One region of the Aliiglaciecola sp. SL4 genome, then DNA from elsewhere that is predicted to be linked to it. Evidence: predicted binding sites of a transcription regulator. Region 1 holds the regulator's gene; each other region holds the start of a gene.
The links. The regulator FNR, encoded in region 1, switches genes on or off when oxygen is low (the NO sensors DNR and NnrR bind a similar motif). The targets are predictions, from matches to a motif close to TTGATCTAGATCAA.

Region 1 (4,293 bases):
AAATAAAATACTACGTTTGCAAGAATTAGCCCTTGCCGATAAACCCAAGGCTGCAGTGTATGCTGATGTAGCCTCAAAATATTTTATTGTAATTGTTCTAGGAATTACTCTGATTAGTTATTTCGGTTGGTTAGCTTATCAACCAGATCGGGCATTTTGGGTGGCCATATCGATTTTAGTCGCCACCTGCCCTTGTGCATTAAGCTTAGCAACCCCCACGGCATTAACTAGCGCCATAGCAAAGTTAAACCAATATGGTTTATTGGTAAAAAGAGCAAATATAATTGACGTCATGCCTGATGTCGATACGGTAATTTTTGATAAAACAGGTACCCTCACTAATGGTCACTTTAGTGTAAGTGAAGTTGAGCTATTTAATCATTCAGACGAAAATTTTGTATTCAACTTAGCGGCTGGCATCGAGCAGTATTCTAAACATCCAATCTCCCAAGCGTTTCAATCCAAAACGCCTCTAGAGGTTAATCACGTAGACACCATTGCTGGCAAAGGCTTGCAAGGTACCTATCAATCACAAATTGTAAAGATTGGTAATTTAAGCATTTTAGATGATAAATTAAATTTGCCAGTAAACCCTGATGACTCTCGCGTGTATTTGCAATTAGGCAAACAATTAATCGCCGCATTCACGGTAAAAGATGTAGTCAAAAAAGACGCTAAACAGCTCGTCAATGACCTGAGTAGCAAACAATTAGTGATGTTAAGTGGTGACGCCGAAACAAGTGCTACCTCGGTTGCCAACGCCTTGGGAATTCCCAATGTGTATTTTAGGCAAACTCCTCAACAAAAACTCAATTACATCCAAAGTTTACAAGCTGATGGACATAAAGTGTTGATGATTGGAGATGGTATTAATGACGCGCCTGTATTAGCGGCTGCCGATGTATCTATTGCAGTAGGTGACGCGAGTGACATGGCGAAACGTTCAGCCGATATCATTTTATTAAATTCGAAATTAAGTAATGTAAAATTTGCTGTTAGTATGGCAATCAAGGTACGCCATAAGATTAAACAGAATATGGTCTGGGCTATAGGTTACAACGCACTTATTCTTCCTCTTGCAGTGGCTGGATACTTAAGCCCATGGATGGCCGTTATCGGTATGTCTTTAAGTTCAATCATTGTAGTAGCAAATTCAATTCGTCTGCTCCGTTAATAGGAAACTAAATTGAGTATTATTTATGTATTAATCCCCATCGCTATACTGCTCGTTTTGTTAGCTATCGGGATCTTTTTTTGGGCAGTTAAGTCAAATCAATTTGAAGATTTAGAACGTCAAGGTTACAACATTTTATTCGATGATGACGTAGACAAAAAAGCACCACAAAAAACCCCTAAAACTGATAAAGAATGAACGATATCAGCTGGTTCTCAGCGATTTTAATTGGTCTTGCAGGTAGTGTACATTGTGCAGGGATGTGCGGCGGTATTGTTACCTCATTTACCTTTGCCTTGCCAAAAAATCAGTCACAATGGCCATTTTTAATCGCTTATAATACAGGACGTATTTTATCCTACAGTGTTGCTGGCGCTATCGCCGGACTTTTAGGGCAAGTTGTCACAACCCAATCTTTCATCAACCCACAAGTACTCACCCTGTTTGGTGGGGTATTTATGGTATTACTGGGGCTTTATGTGGGTCAATGGTCTAAATTGCTCACCAAGGTCGAAAAAGTTGGTGCTATTTTTTGGCGTAAAATCAGTCCGTTGTCAAAACGTTTTATTCCCTTTAAACACCCTATGTATGCCGTACCCTATGGTGTGATTTGGGGTTGGCTGCCCTGCGGATTAGTATATTCAACATTAACCTGGAGTGTTTCCACTGGCAGCGCCGTACAAGGTGCGTTGACCATGTTTTGTTTTGGTTTAGGCACACTGCCTATTATGTTAGCAATGGGAGCTAGCGCCACTCAAATCAGAAGTTGGTTAACACAATCCTTAGTAAAACGTAGCGTCGCAGTTTTATTATGTTTATTTGGCTTGATTTTATGTTACCAAGGGATTCATAATTGGTAACGAATGAATTAAGTGGAATTATCTAATGTCTGATTCGAACAAGTTCAGTATTCGCTGCCAAAATTGCAGTTTTAACCACCTTTGCATCCCCGTAGCCCTGAACCAAACAGAAATGGAAAGTTTGGATGAGATAATCGAGCGTAAACGTCCTTTGCATAAAAATGATCAGCTCACTATTCCAGGGCAGAAATTCACCTCCTTATTTGCGGTAAGAACAGGTTCATTTAAATCCTATATTACCTCCCCTGATGGAGAACAACAGATAACCGGGTTTCATTTTCCTGGTGATATTGTTGGTTTCGACGGACTCTTTTCAGACAGTTACCAAAGTTACAACCAAGCCATGGAAACCTCTATGGTGTGTGAGTTACCCTATGACAAGCTTGATACTATGAGCGAGCAACTTCCGTCTTTACGTAAAGAAGTGCTTAAGATCATGAGCACGGAAATAAACCAAGACCATAGTATGATGATGCTATTGAATAAACGTACCGCAGAGGAACGTCTTGCACATTTTTTGGTTAATTTATCTGACCGCTTTCACTCTCGTGGTTTTTCGGAAACAGAGTTCAACTTAACCATGACGCGCAACGAAATAGGTAACCATTTAGGTCTTACCGTAGAAACCGTGAGCCGTTTATTAACCCGTTTTCAAAAAGAAAATATCATAAAAGTAGATGGCAAATTTATCCAGCTCCTCGATTTATCCACCCTTAGAACTAAACTCGGTGAACATGTTTTGCAGAATAAAGCCTGCGGATAAGCCTTTCCTGTTAAGTTGATTTAGGTCAAAACAAATAGTCGGTTAACTGGCAAAATAGCTAAATTACCCATACACTTAAGTTGTAAGTGTAAACCTTTCAAGGGAGTTAACTAATGTCCATATTTAACAAAATACTAGCCGTTGTAGACCCGACCACTGATGATCAGAAAGCGTTTAAACGTGCTCTCTTACTGGCACAAAAAACGGGGGCAAGTGTTACTGCCTTTCTTTCCATTTACGATTTCTCGTATGAAATGACCACTATGTTAACCGTAGATGAACGAGAAACAATGCGCCAAGCTGTGGTGGATGATAAAACTGATTGGCTAGCCAATATCGTTGAGCCCTTGTCAGCTAACTCTTCAACCTCTGTAGATATCAAAGTAGTTTGGCATAATCGTCCTTATGAAAGTGTCTTATTTGAGGTGATTGACCACAGTTATGACTTAATTGTAAAAGGCACTCACGAGCACGACACCTTGAAATCGGTTATTTTCACCCCTACCGATTGGCATATATTAAGAAAATCACCCGTGCCTGTATTGCTTGTCAAAGAACATGACTGGCCAAGCAATGGCAACATTTTAGCGGCTGTAGATGTGGGTAGCGAAGATGATGAGCACCATAGTTTAAATAGAACCATTACGAAAACTGCAGGGATGATGGCTGATTTATTAGAAGGCAAAGTCAACCTTGTTAACTCTTACCCTGGGACACCGGTGAATATTGCCATAGAAATTCCAGAGTTTGATCCCGTTGGTTATACGGAATCAGTCAAGCAGCATCATGCTAAATGTATGCTTGAACATGCACAACAATTCAATATACCTCAAGAAAACCAGCATCTAAGTGAAGGTTTACCTGAAGATGTGATCCCATCAGTTGCTAAAACCATAGATGCAGAGTTAGTAGTGATTGGAACTGTAGGTCGAACAGGGATTACCGCAGCTCTTATTGGTAATACCGCTGAACACACGATCGACTCTCTCAATTGTGATGTTTTAGCCATAAAACCTGAAGGTTTTGAGTGTCCACTCAAGCACTAGTAATACATTAGCAATATCAGAGCAGAACTTTACCTAAAACATTTGAAATTAGAGTGTTTATGTCCTTTATGAGGACAGGTATAATCTGCGCTGATTGCAATGTTTTCTAGGAATATAATGAGTAAGATCGAGTCTCTGTCTGAGAGTAAAAAATACAGTTTCAATAAACTTCAAAAGCGCTTAAGACGAAATGTAGGTAAAGCAATCGCCGATTTCAACATGATCGAGGATGGCGATAAAGTGATGGTTTGCCTGTCTGGCGGTAAAGACAGTTACACTATGCTCGATATTTTGATGTTTCTAAAAAGAATTGCCCCTATAAAGTTTGAAATTATTGCGGTTAATTTAGATCAAAAACAACCTGGCTTCCCCGCGGATGTACTTCCAAGATACTTAGAAAATTTACAAGTACCTTATGAAATTGTCACCGAAGATACCTATTCCATCGTC
Region 2 (4,293 bases), on a different contig from region 1:
ATGTGCGTGGTGCGCAAAATGTTAGTAAAGTTATGCAGCATTTTTATGACCTATATCCTCAAAAGATTGCCAGTGATTACCTAAGCGCAGCACAGGAGTTGTTAGTCAAACAACCTAAGCGGGCATTGATACTCTTAGTTAGTTGTCTGCGAGATGAAGATTTTGACGATTTACTTAAAGCGGTAGAATTACTCAAAGGCAAGCATTTAGTTGCGGTGATCAGTATCGAAGAACCCATCTATAAACAGATAGATGATCACTCTGTAGAAACTTTCGAGGACGCCATTGTATATGCGTCAGCCCATAAAATTAAAAAGTCCATAGATCGTAATGTTCAACGGCTAAAACGAGAAGGCGTGATTTGTATCAATGCACCAGCTTCCCACCTAACACCCAATGTGCTAAACACGTATTTGAGTATTAAGAAGGCCGGTTTACTGTAAGACTTACCTTGATTATATTGCTTTATATCACCCGAGAATAGCGACCTATTTGCTGATTCTTAATATAGGCATCAAAGCTCATACAAATATTACGGATCAGTAGCCTAGCTTTGTCTTTAACGACAATTTTCGTGGCTGAGTTTTCAATTAGATTATCTTCCTCAAATGGCTGTAAAGCACGCAAACTGTGCTTGAAATAATGGTCAAACTGGATGTCATACAGGTTTTCCACTTGGGATTTATCTAGGGAGAAGTTACACATTAATTGGCTAATAACGAAGCCTCTTATTTGGTCATCAAGGTTTAATTTGACGCCTTTGTGAACCGCACTATGGGTTTCATTTAATCCTTGATAATACTCGCCTAATTGTTTGTAGTTTTGACTGAAACAATCGCCGATATTGCTGATTGCGGACACTCCAAAACCAAGTAGATCACAATCTGCGTGGGTGGTGTAGCCTTGAAAATTACGGTGCAGTTTTTGTTGCTTTTGCGCCTTGGCTAGTTCGTCATTTGGTTTAGCAAAATGATCCATACCAATCATGTTATAACCTGCATCTAGAAAACGTTCAATTGCTAACTTCATCAGTTCCAGTTTTTGATTTGCATTAGGCAGCCACTCATCACGCAGTTTTCGTTGGGCAGGAAAGCGTTCCGGTAAATGGGCATAACTAAACAGAGATATTCTTTGCACACCCATTTGAATTACTTTATCAACAGTGCGTTCAAATCGTTCTGGGGTTTGATGGGGAAGCCCATAAATCAGATCTAAATTAACTGAGTTAAAGCCAATTTTATTTGCTCGTTCAACAATTTGTTCGATCAATTCTGTAGATTGCACCCTATTTATAGCTTTTTGCACCTGGGGATCAATATCTTGAACACCGATACTGAGTCGGTTAAAACCAATATTAGCAAGGTGGTCAATGTAATCTAAGGTTAAGTTTCTAGGGTCTATTTCTATACCAATCTCTACGTCTTCGCTAAGTTTGAAGTGACTTTTCAATACCGCTATTAAGTTTGAAAGCTGTTGTTTGCTTAAGAAACTTGGGGTACCTCCTCCTAAATGAATTTGACGAACTACGTGCTTCTTAAACAACTCCTGACGCTGAGTAATTTCAGCCAGTAAATGAAACATATAATCCTCCGCCTTTTCTGGGTGGCGGGTGACAACTTTGTTGCATCCACAGTAGTAACATAGACTGTGACAAAAGGGGATATGAATATAAAGTGACAGATCCGTATTCGGTGAAGTCTTTACCGCTTTGATTAAATCATCATTGTAAAAAGATTCACTAAAGGACAATGCCGTAGGGTAGGAGGTATAACGTGGCCCATTTGTGTTGTATTTTTCAAGTAAATTGGGGTCGAAGAATCGTTTTGAGTTCATGGTGTAATTCGCAATAATCATTTAGTTATTGCAGTTTAGTTTTTTTACATTTGAGCTTTATTGATCTTGCGCAATATTTTGCCAACTTGAAAATTGTGGTTAAATTGGCAAGGGAGTAAAAGTGAAAAATGGCAGATTAACTGCCATTTTTATGCCTATCAAATGATTAAAACTTTAACGTTCACGGTAACCAAAAAACTTATTCGCTATAATTTCCTCAGCAACACTTTCGGGAACTGCACTTTCCCACTCCCCGCGACCTAAGGGTAGTTGCCTCAATAAATCTCGGGAATAGATTGAAAATAATTCGCTATCACTGCATTCAATTCCGGCAAGGAAACCATTTTCCAGTAGATGTCGATAAAGGAAGCGTAGATGCTCTGGAACTTTTACCAAGGTGAAGTCATTGAGTTCGCCATTTTCATCTATCTCTGGATAGATATACATGCGGGTATTGTCCGGAAACAGTTTTCCGAAGCCTTCCATTATTCCGCCTTCAACACCTTTATAGCTGGCTTCATCAAAAATCTGTTTGATATTTACCATACCCACCACAATGCCTATTTGCATCTTGGTGTATTGACGGAAATAAGCTCGTAACGAGAAATAACGAGTATAGTCTGACACCATCACGTTATAACCTAAAGAGTTAAGCAGTTGTACTCGCGCGACTATGTCTTTTTCAGGCATTTGCGCGTCATTCCCTTTCATATCATTTAAGGATATTTCTGCAATGACCGCTGTATTCGATTTATCCACACCTTTTAATTCGTAAAAAGATGTTTGGCCTTGTTCAATCATATCGACATTGAGCTTAGTTACTGGCCTGAATGAACCTCGAATGGTGAGAATATTCTTTTTGTACAGCAGTTCTGCTGGGATCGCCACACTTCCATCCGGTTTGAACATGACTGCGCGGGTTTTCCAGCTGCGGATCAGGTGCAAATTTTTAATTCGATTATCTGCATCAAGGAAGTAGGGGCCTTTGAAGTCGATAAAGTCAATTTCAACTCGATTGGGTTTCATGTTATCGGTGAGTGAATCGATAATCATTTTTGGATCTTCAAAATAGAAATAAGCAGCGTATATTAAATTCACACCAATCACGCCTAATGCTTGTTGTTGCGCTTCTGCATTATCATCAAGCATACGCACATGGACTTTAATATCAGAAGGTTCTGCACCAGGGTACATTTGAATACGAACCCCTAGCCACGCATGACATTCGTTTTTGCGGCCAAAACTTTTCGCTGCCACCGTAGCTGCATAAGCAAAATAACGTGAACTTTTAGAGCGAATATTACCTACTCGATCGACAACTAAGTCGAACTCTTGTTCCATCATCGCTTGAACACGGGCTTGACTCACATAACGCCCATCTTGTTGCACTCCGTAGATAGCATCTGAAAAAACCATGTCATAGGCTGACATAGTTTTTGCTATTGTCCCGGCTGCTGCACCAGCAATAAAAAATTGTCTGGCAACCTCTTGCCCAGCGCCTATTTCAACAATAGTCCCATATTTTTTTTCGTCGAGGTTAATTCGTAGTGCTTTTTGACTAGTTGATCTAGAACTGACTTGTTTATCCATTGATTTTACCCCAACTGATGTGCTTCTCAGAAGAATAGTAGAATATCCGCAAAAAGAGTTACAGAGAAAATTTGTATTAAATAACTGAAACTTACATCAGTACTTTAGTTTTAGTGTGAGTATAAGGACATCGAAAATAGCAAAATTGGAAATCTCGCTTAAACTTAAGGTGGATTATTTATGGAGGACACCATTATGAAAACGCTTAAAATGCTATTAGTAATGAGTTTGTCTTTTGCCTTAATTGCATGCAGTCCACAACAGGCAAAGTTGTCAAGTCAAACATCTGAAGAACAACCCTTGAAAGAAACTGAACAATCCGCTGAGAACAACGTTGAATATCCATCTTGTTCATATAGTTTAGGCTTTGATGTCTGGGAACCTTACCAGTATATCAACGTTGATGGCGAGGTAAGTGGCGTCGATATTCATATTGTCACTGGAGTGCTAAATGAAATGGGTTGCTCTGTATCTTACGTGCAAGGCACTTGGGTATCCTTATTGGAAGATTTGCGCTCGGGTAACGTCGACATACTTATTGGCGCGTCTAAAACCCCTGCACGGGAAGAGTTTGCGTATTTTAGTGAGCCTTACCGCACCGAACAGTTTTCTTTATATATACGCAATGATGATAAAAAGCGTGCCGCCTATAATGATATAGATGAGTTTATTGCCAATGGCAGCAAAATTGGCGTTGTAGGTGATTACTATTACGGGCCACAGATCACCATTTTGCAAGATAGTAAAGCGTCATCTAAGAACTTCGTAAGCAGTATAATGGGGGAATTAAATATTGCTCGATTACTCGATATGGATATTGACGGGTTTATAGAAGATAGTTTTGTGGGAGCATCAATGTTGCGTAGAAAA
Region 3 (4,293 bases), 270 kb from region 1:
GGAAATCGAATACCGAACCTGTTATCCGATTAAATGTTGAATCCTCAGGGGATATTACCTTGATGGAGGAAAAAACCGCAGAGTTATTGGAGATTATCCGCGCTTAATTCAATTGTGTAGTAGTTAAAAGTTAATAAAAATAGTCCTTATGGGCTATTTTTTTTGGATAATGAATGATGGTAGGGACAGGCATTGTGGCAACTATCGAGACATTTGTTGAATTATCCAAATAATCATTAAATGGCTGCCAATGGTAATTGCGGTTAGACGGATACGCAATGAGCGATACCATGAGGCGAGGGTATAGAGTCTAAACTCGTAGAAAATGACTAGGGTATAGCTGCAAGCTAAGGTCATTAGCGCGATTACCGGAGGTAACCAAATTACACTTAGCCAAGCTAGAATTGACGGCAGCATCGCCATATATAAGAAGACTACAGAGCGTTTTTTGTCAATTCCATCAAACCATAATGCCCCACCTAAGAATGATAAAATTATTGCAGAATACTGAATGAAAAAGTCTACGCCTTCAAAGTAAGAGACGGTTTCCCAAAGTATAAAAAAAGGCAGCATGATAAAGGGTATTAATCCTGCGTAACCTAATATTTTGGCGTGGTATTTAAGCATTTTTATCACTTTTTTTAATGTTATATATTTGTTACGTCAACAATGACGACAAGTTTCATAATTTTAAAGATAAATTAACGTAGATATCTAAGTTTTTGTAAAATAGTAAGTTTACAGTCAATTAAAAGGAAAAAAAATAGCGCCAATAGGCGCTATTTTTAACATTACTAACTGGTTACTTTTTAATTGGGTTGTATTTTCTTACCTCTTCACCAGTATAAAGCTGGCGAGGACGACCAATTTTTTGACCAGGTTGACTTAGCATTTCATGCCAATGAGATACCCAACCGACAGTTCTTGCTAGGGCAAAAATACAAGTAAACATGTTAGTTGGAATACCTATTGCCTTAAGAATGATACCTGAATAAAAATCCACATTCGGGAAAAGCTTCTTCTCAGCGAAGTAAGGGTCGCTTAATGCAATTTTTTCAAGTTCCATTGCTACATTTAACAATGGATCGTCAATATTCATTTCTTCAAGGACTTCATGACAGCTTTCACGCATTACAGTTGCACGAGGATCATGGTTTTTGTATACGCGATGACCAAAGCCCATTAATCTGAACGGGTCATTTTTGTCTTTAGCGCGATCAATAAACTCTGGAATACGGTCAACACTGCCAATTTCTTGTAACATGTTTAAACATGCTTCATTTGCTCCACCATGAGCAGGTCCCCATAAAGATGCAACACCAGCGGCGATACATGCGTAAGGGTTAGCACCAGATGAACCGGCAAGTCTTACTGTTGAAGTAGAAGCATTTTGTTCGTGATCCGCATGTAACGTAAAGATACGATCCATAGCGCGAGAAACTGCTGGGCTTATTTCATAATTTTCAGCAGGTACAGAAAACATCATATTTAGGAAGTTTTCTGCATAACTTAAATCATTTCTTGGATAAACGAAGGGTTGACCAACGTTATATTTGTAACACATAGCAACTAAAGTCGGCATTTTCGCGATTAAGCGGTATGCACTTCTTAGGCGTTGTTCAGGATCTGAAATATCCAAGTCATCGTGATAGAAGCTAGAAAGAGCACCAACTGTGCCACACAACATGGCCATTGGGTGAGCATCTCTGCGGAAGCCTCTAAAGAAATTTGTTAATTGATCGTGAACCAAAGTGTGACGCGTTATGGTGTTTTTAAAATCAGTATACTCTTCTGAAGTTGGCGTTTTGTCGTGTAATAACATGTAACAAACTTCAATATAATCAGCGTCTCTCGCCAATTCTTCAATTGAATAACCTCTATGTAGCAATACGCCTTTAGCTCCATCAATGAAAGTGATGGATGATTCGCAAGAACCAGTAGCCATGAAACCAGGGTCGAAAGTGAAGTACCCGCTAGAGCCTAATGCTCGAACATCTATTACGTCGTTCCCAGCAGTTCCCGAAAGTACCGGAAGTTCTACTTCTTTGTCGCCTACTTTTAAAATGGCTTTAGTTTCTGCCATAAGATGTTCTCCTTAGACTAAGTTCTTAAACTGTTAAAAATATATACAATAATAACAGCCATGAAAAAAAATGTGGTATTTGTACTTAGAAAGTTAGCTCAAGTCAATTTTAATACATGAATGTTTAATATTTATTCTTAAAATGTACCTAGAATACTCATAACTACCCAAATTCAGAATTAAACTGTTTTTATCTAGAACAAAAATTGTAATTAATCTCAACGCTGGATATACTTTACAACACTAAATGAAAAAAACGCTTAGTTGTTAAAGGTTTAACAGTTAATTAACAAGGCGTTAACAGTTGGGCTTGCTTAACTCTATTTCGTTTATGCACTATACAACATAATAACTTTAAATAAATGCGTCAAACCTCAACAATGATTACAGGCACATAAAGTGAAAAAACAAAGACCAGTCAATCTTCAACTCAATACGATAAGTTTTCCCCCCTCAGCTATAGTTTCTATTTTACATCGGGCAACCGGTGTGGCTATGTTCTTCGCTCTGATTTTTGTGATCTGGGCGTGGGCTGTATCTGTATCATCCTTAGATGGATTCAATACAGTGCAAGAAGTAATGGCAGGGCCTCTTGGTAAATTCGTTGCTATCGGTACCTTATCCGCCTTGACCTATCATATCCTTGGCGGTATCCGTCACGTGATTATGGATATGGGTCACTGGGAAGAAATCGATTCAGGCAACTTAAGCGCACAAGCCACTATTGGTTTGTGGGTATTAGTGACTATCGTTATAGGAGTTATATTGTGGTAACCGAACAAGCGGGTTTAAAACGTAACGGAGTACAAGATTTTGTTACTCTGCGTGCTACGGCACTTATCATAACCTTATTTTCTTTTTACATGACCTATTTCTTCATTGCTACACCCGTGGTGACATTTGAAATTTGGAAAGATTTATTTTCTAGCATATTTATGAAAGTTTTCACTTTCATTACGCTAGTAGCAATTATGTATCATGTAAGAATTGGTCTTTGGCAAGTTTTAACAGACTATGTCAAGGGGCCAGGTTTGCGAGCAACGTTACAATATGTTCTTAACATTATTGCATTTGTTTATGTTGCAGTTGGTTTATTTGTTTTGTGGGGTGTGTAGTGAGTATTCCGGTACATGAGTTCGATGCAGTAGTAGTAGGAGCTGGCGGCGCTGGAATGCGAGCAGCTTTACAAATTTCTCAATCAGGTAAGTCCTGTGCGTTACTTTCAAAAGTATTTCCAACACGATCACACACGGTTTCTGCTCAAGGTGGAATTACTGTAGCGTTAGGTAATGCCCACGAAGATAACTGGGAATGGCACATGTACGATACCGTTAAAGGTTCTGATTATATCGGTGACCAAGATGCTATCGAATATATGTGTAAAACAGGTCCTGAAGCCATTATTGAAATGGAAAATATGGGATTACCATTTTCTCGTTTTGAAGACGGCAGAATTTATCAGCGTCCTTTCGGTGGGCAGTCGCAAAACTTCGGTGGTGAGCAAGGTGCTCGTACTGCAGCGGCAGCTGACCGTACAGGTCACGCATTATTGCATTTGCTTTATCAGCAAAATGTTAAAAATAAAACGAAAGTATTCAGTGAATGGTACGCCCTTGATTTAGTCAAAAACCAAAATGGTGATGTAGTAGGTTGTACTGCAATTGACATTGAAAGTGGTGAAGTCGTTTACTTCAAATCTAAAGCGGTGGTGTTAGCTACAGGCGGAGCAGGTCGTATCTATGCTTCAACTACTAATGCTCACATTAACACTGGTGATGGTGTTGGTATGGCATTACGAGCTGGCGTACCGGTTCAAGATATGGAAATGTGGCAGTTCCACCCGACCGGTATCGCCGGCGCTGGTACCCTAGTAACCGAAGGTTGTCGTGGTGAAGGTGGTTACCTTCTAAACAAAGACGGCGAACGCTTTATGGAACGTTATGCACCAAACGCGAAAGATTTGGCGGGTCGTGACGTTGTTGCTCGTTCAATGATGACCGAGATTCGTGAGGGGCGTGGTTGTGACGGTCCTTGGGGTACTCACATTAAACTTAAGCTTGATCACTTAGGTAAAGATGTACTTGAGTCAAGATTACCTGGTATTCTTGAATTGTCTCGTACCTTCGCCCACGTTGATCCGGTTAAAGAACCAATCCCAGTTATTCCTACTTGTCACTATATGATGGGTGGTATTCCAACTAATGTTGATG

Region 2: the regulator FNR is predicted to act here: its motif matches at 1,894-1,907, upstream of hemN (oxygen-independent coproporphyrinogen III oxidase).
Region 3: the regulator FNR is predicted to act here: its motif matches at 2,273-2,286, upstream of gltA (citrate synthase).

The regions. Positions count from the first base shown of each region.
Region 1 covers NZ_JBGOSE010000002.1:36,922-41,214, reverse strand. The annotation lists gene AB6T38_RS03900 (heavy metal translocating P-type ATPase) at 1-1,174, shown strand, start outside; gene ccoS (cbb3-type cytochrome oxidase assembly protein CcoS) at 1,187-1,372, shown strand; gene AB6T38_RS03890 (sulfite exporter TauE/SafE family protein) at 1,369-2,034, shown strand; gene fnr (fumarate/nitrate reduction transcriptional regulator Fnr) at 2,060-2,797, shown strand; gene uspE (universal stress protein UspE) at 2,911-3,843, shown strand; gene ttcA (tRNA 2-thiocytidine(32) synthetase TtcA) at 3,979-4,293, shown strand, end outside.
Region 2 covers NZ_JBGOSE010000011.1:112,832-117,124, forward strand. The annotation lists gene AB6T38_RS15225 (DUF58 domain-containing protein) at 1-443, shown strand, start outside; gene hemN (oxygen-independent coproporphyrinogen III oxidase) at 466-1,833, opposite strand; gene AB6T38_RS15235 (TonB-dependent receptor) at 2,008-3,423, opposite strand; gene AB6T38_RS15240 (substrate-binding periplasmic protein) at 3,619-4,293, shown strand, end outside.
Region 3 covers NZ_JBGOSE010000002.1:302,361-306,653, reverse strand. The annotation lists gene AB6T38_RS04995 (phosphomannomutase CpsG) at 1-107, shown strand, start outside; gene AB6T38_RS04990 (DUF3429 domain-containing protein) at 202-627, opposite strand; gene gltA (citrate synthase) at 803-2,083, opposite strand; gene sdhC (succinate dehydrogenase, cytochrome b556 subunit) at 2,483-2,857, shown strand; gene sdhD (succinate dehydrogenase, hydrophobic membrane anchor protein) at 2,851-3,198, shown strand; gene sdhA (succinate dehydrogenase flavoprotein subunit) at 3,198-4,293, shown strand, end outside.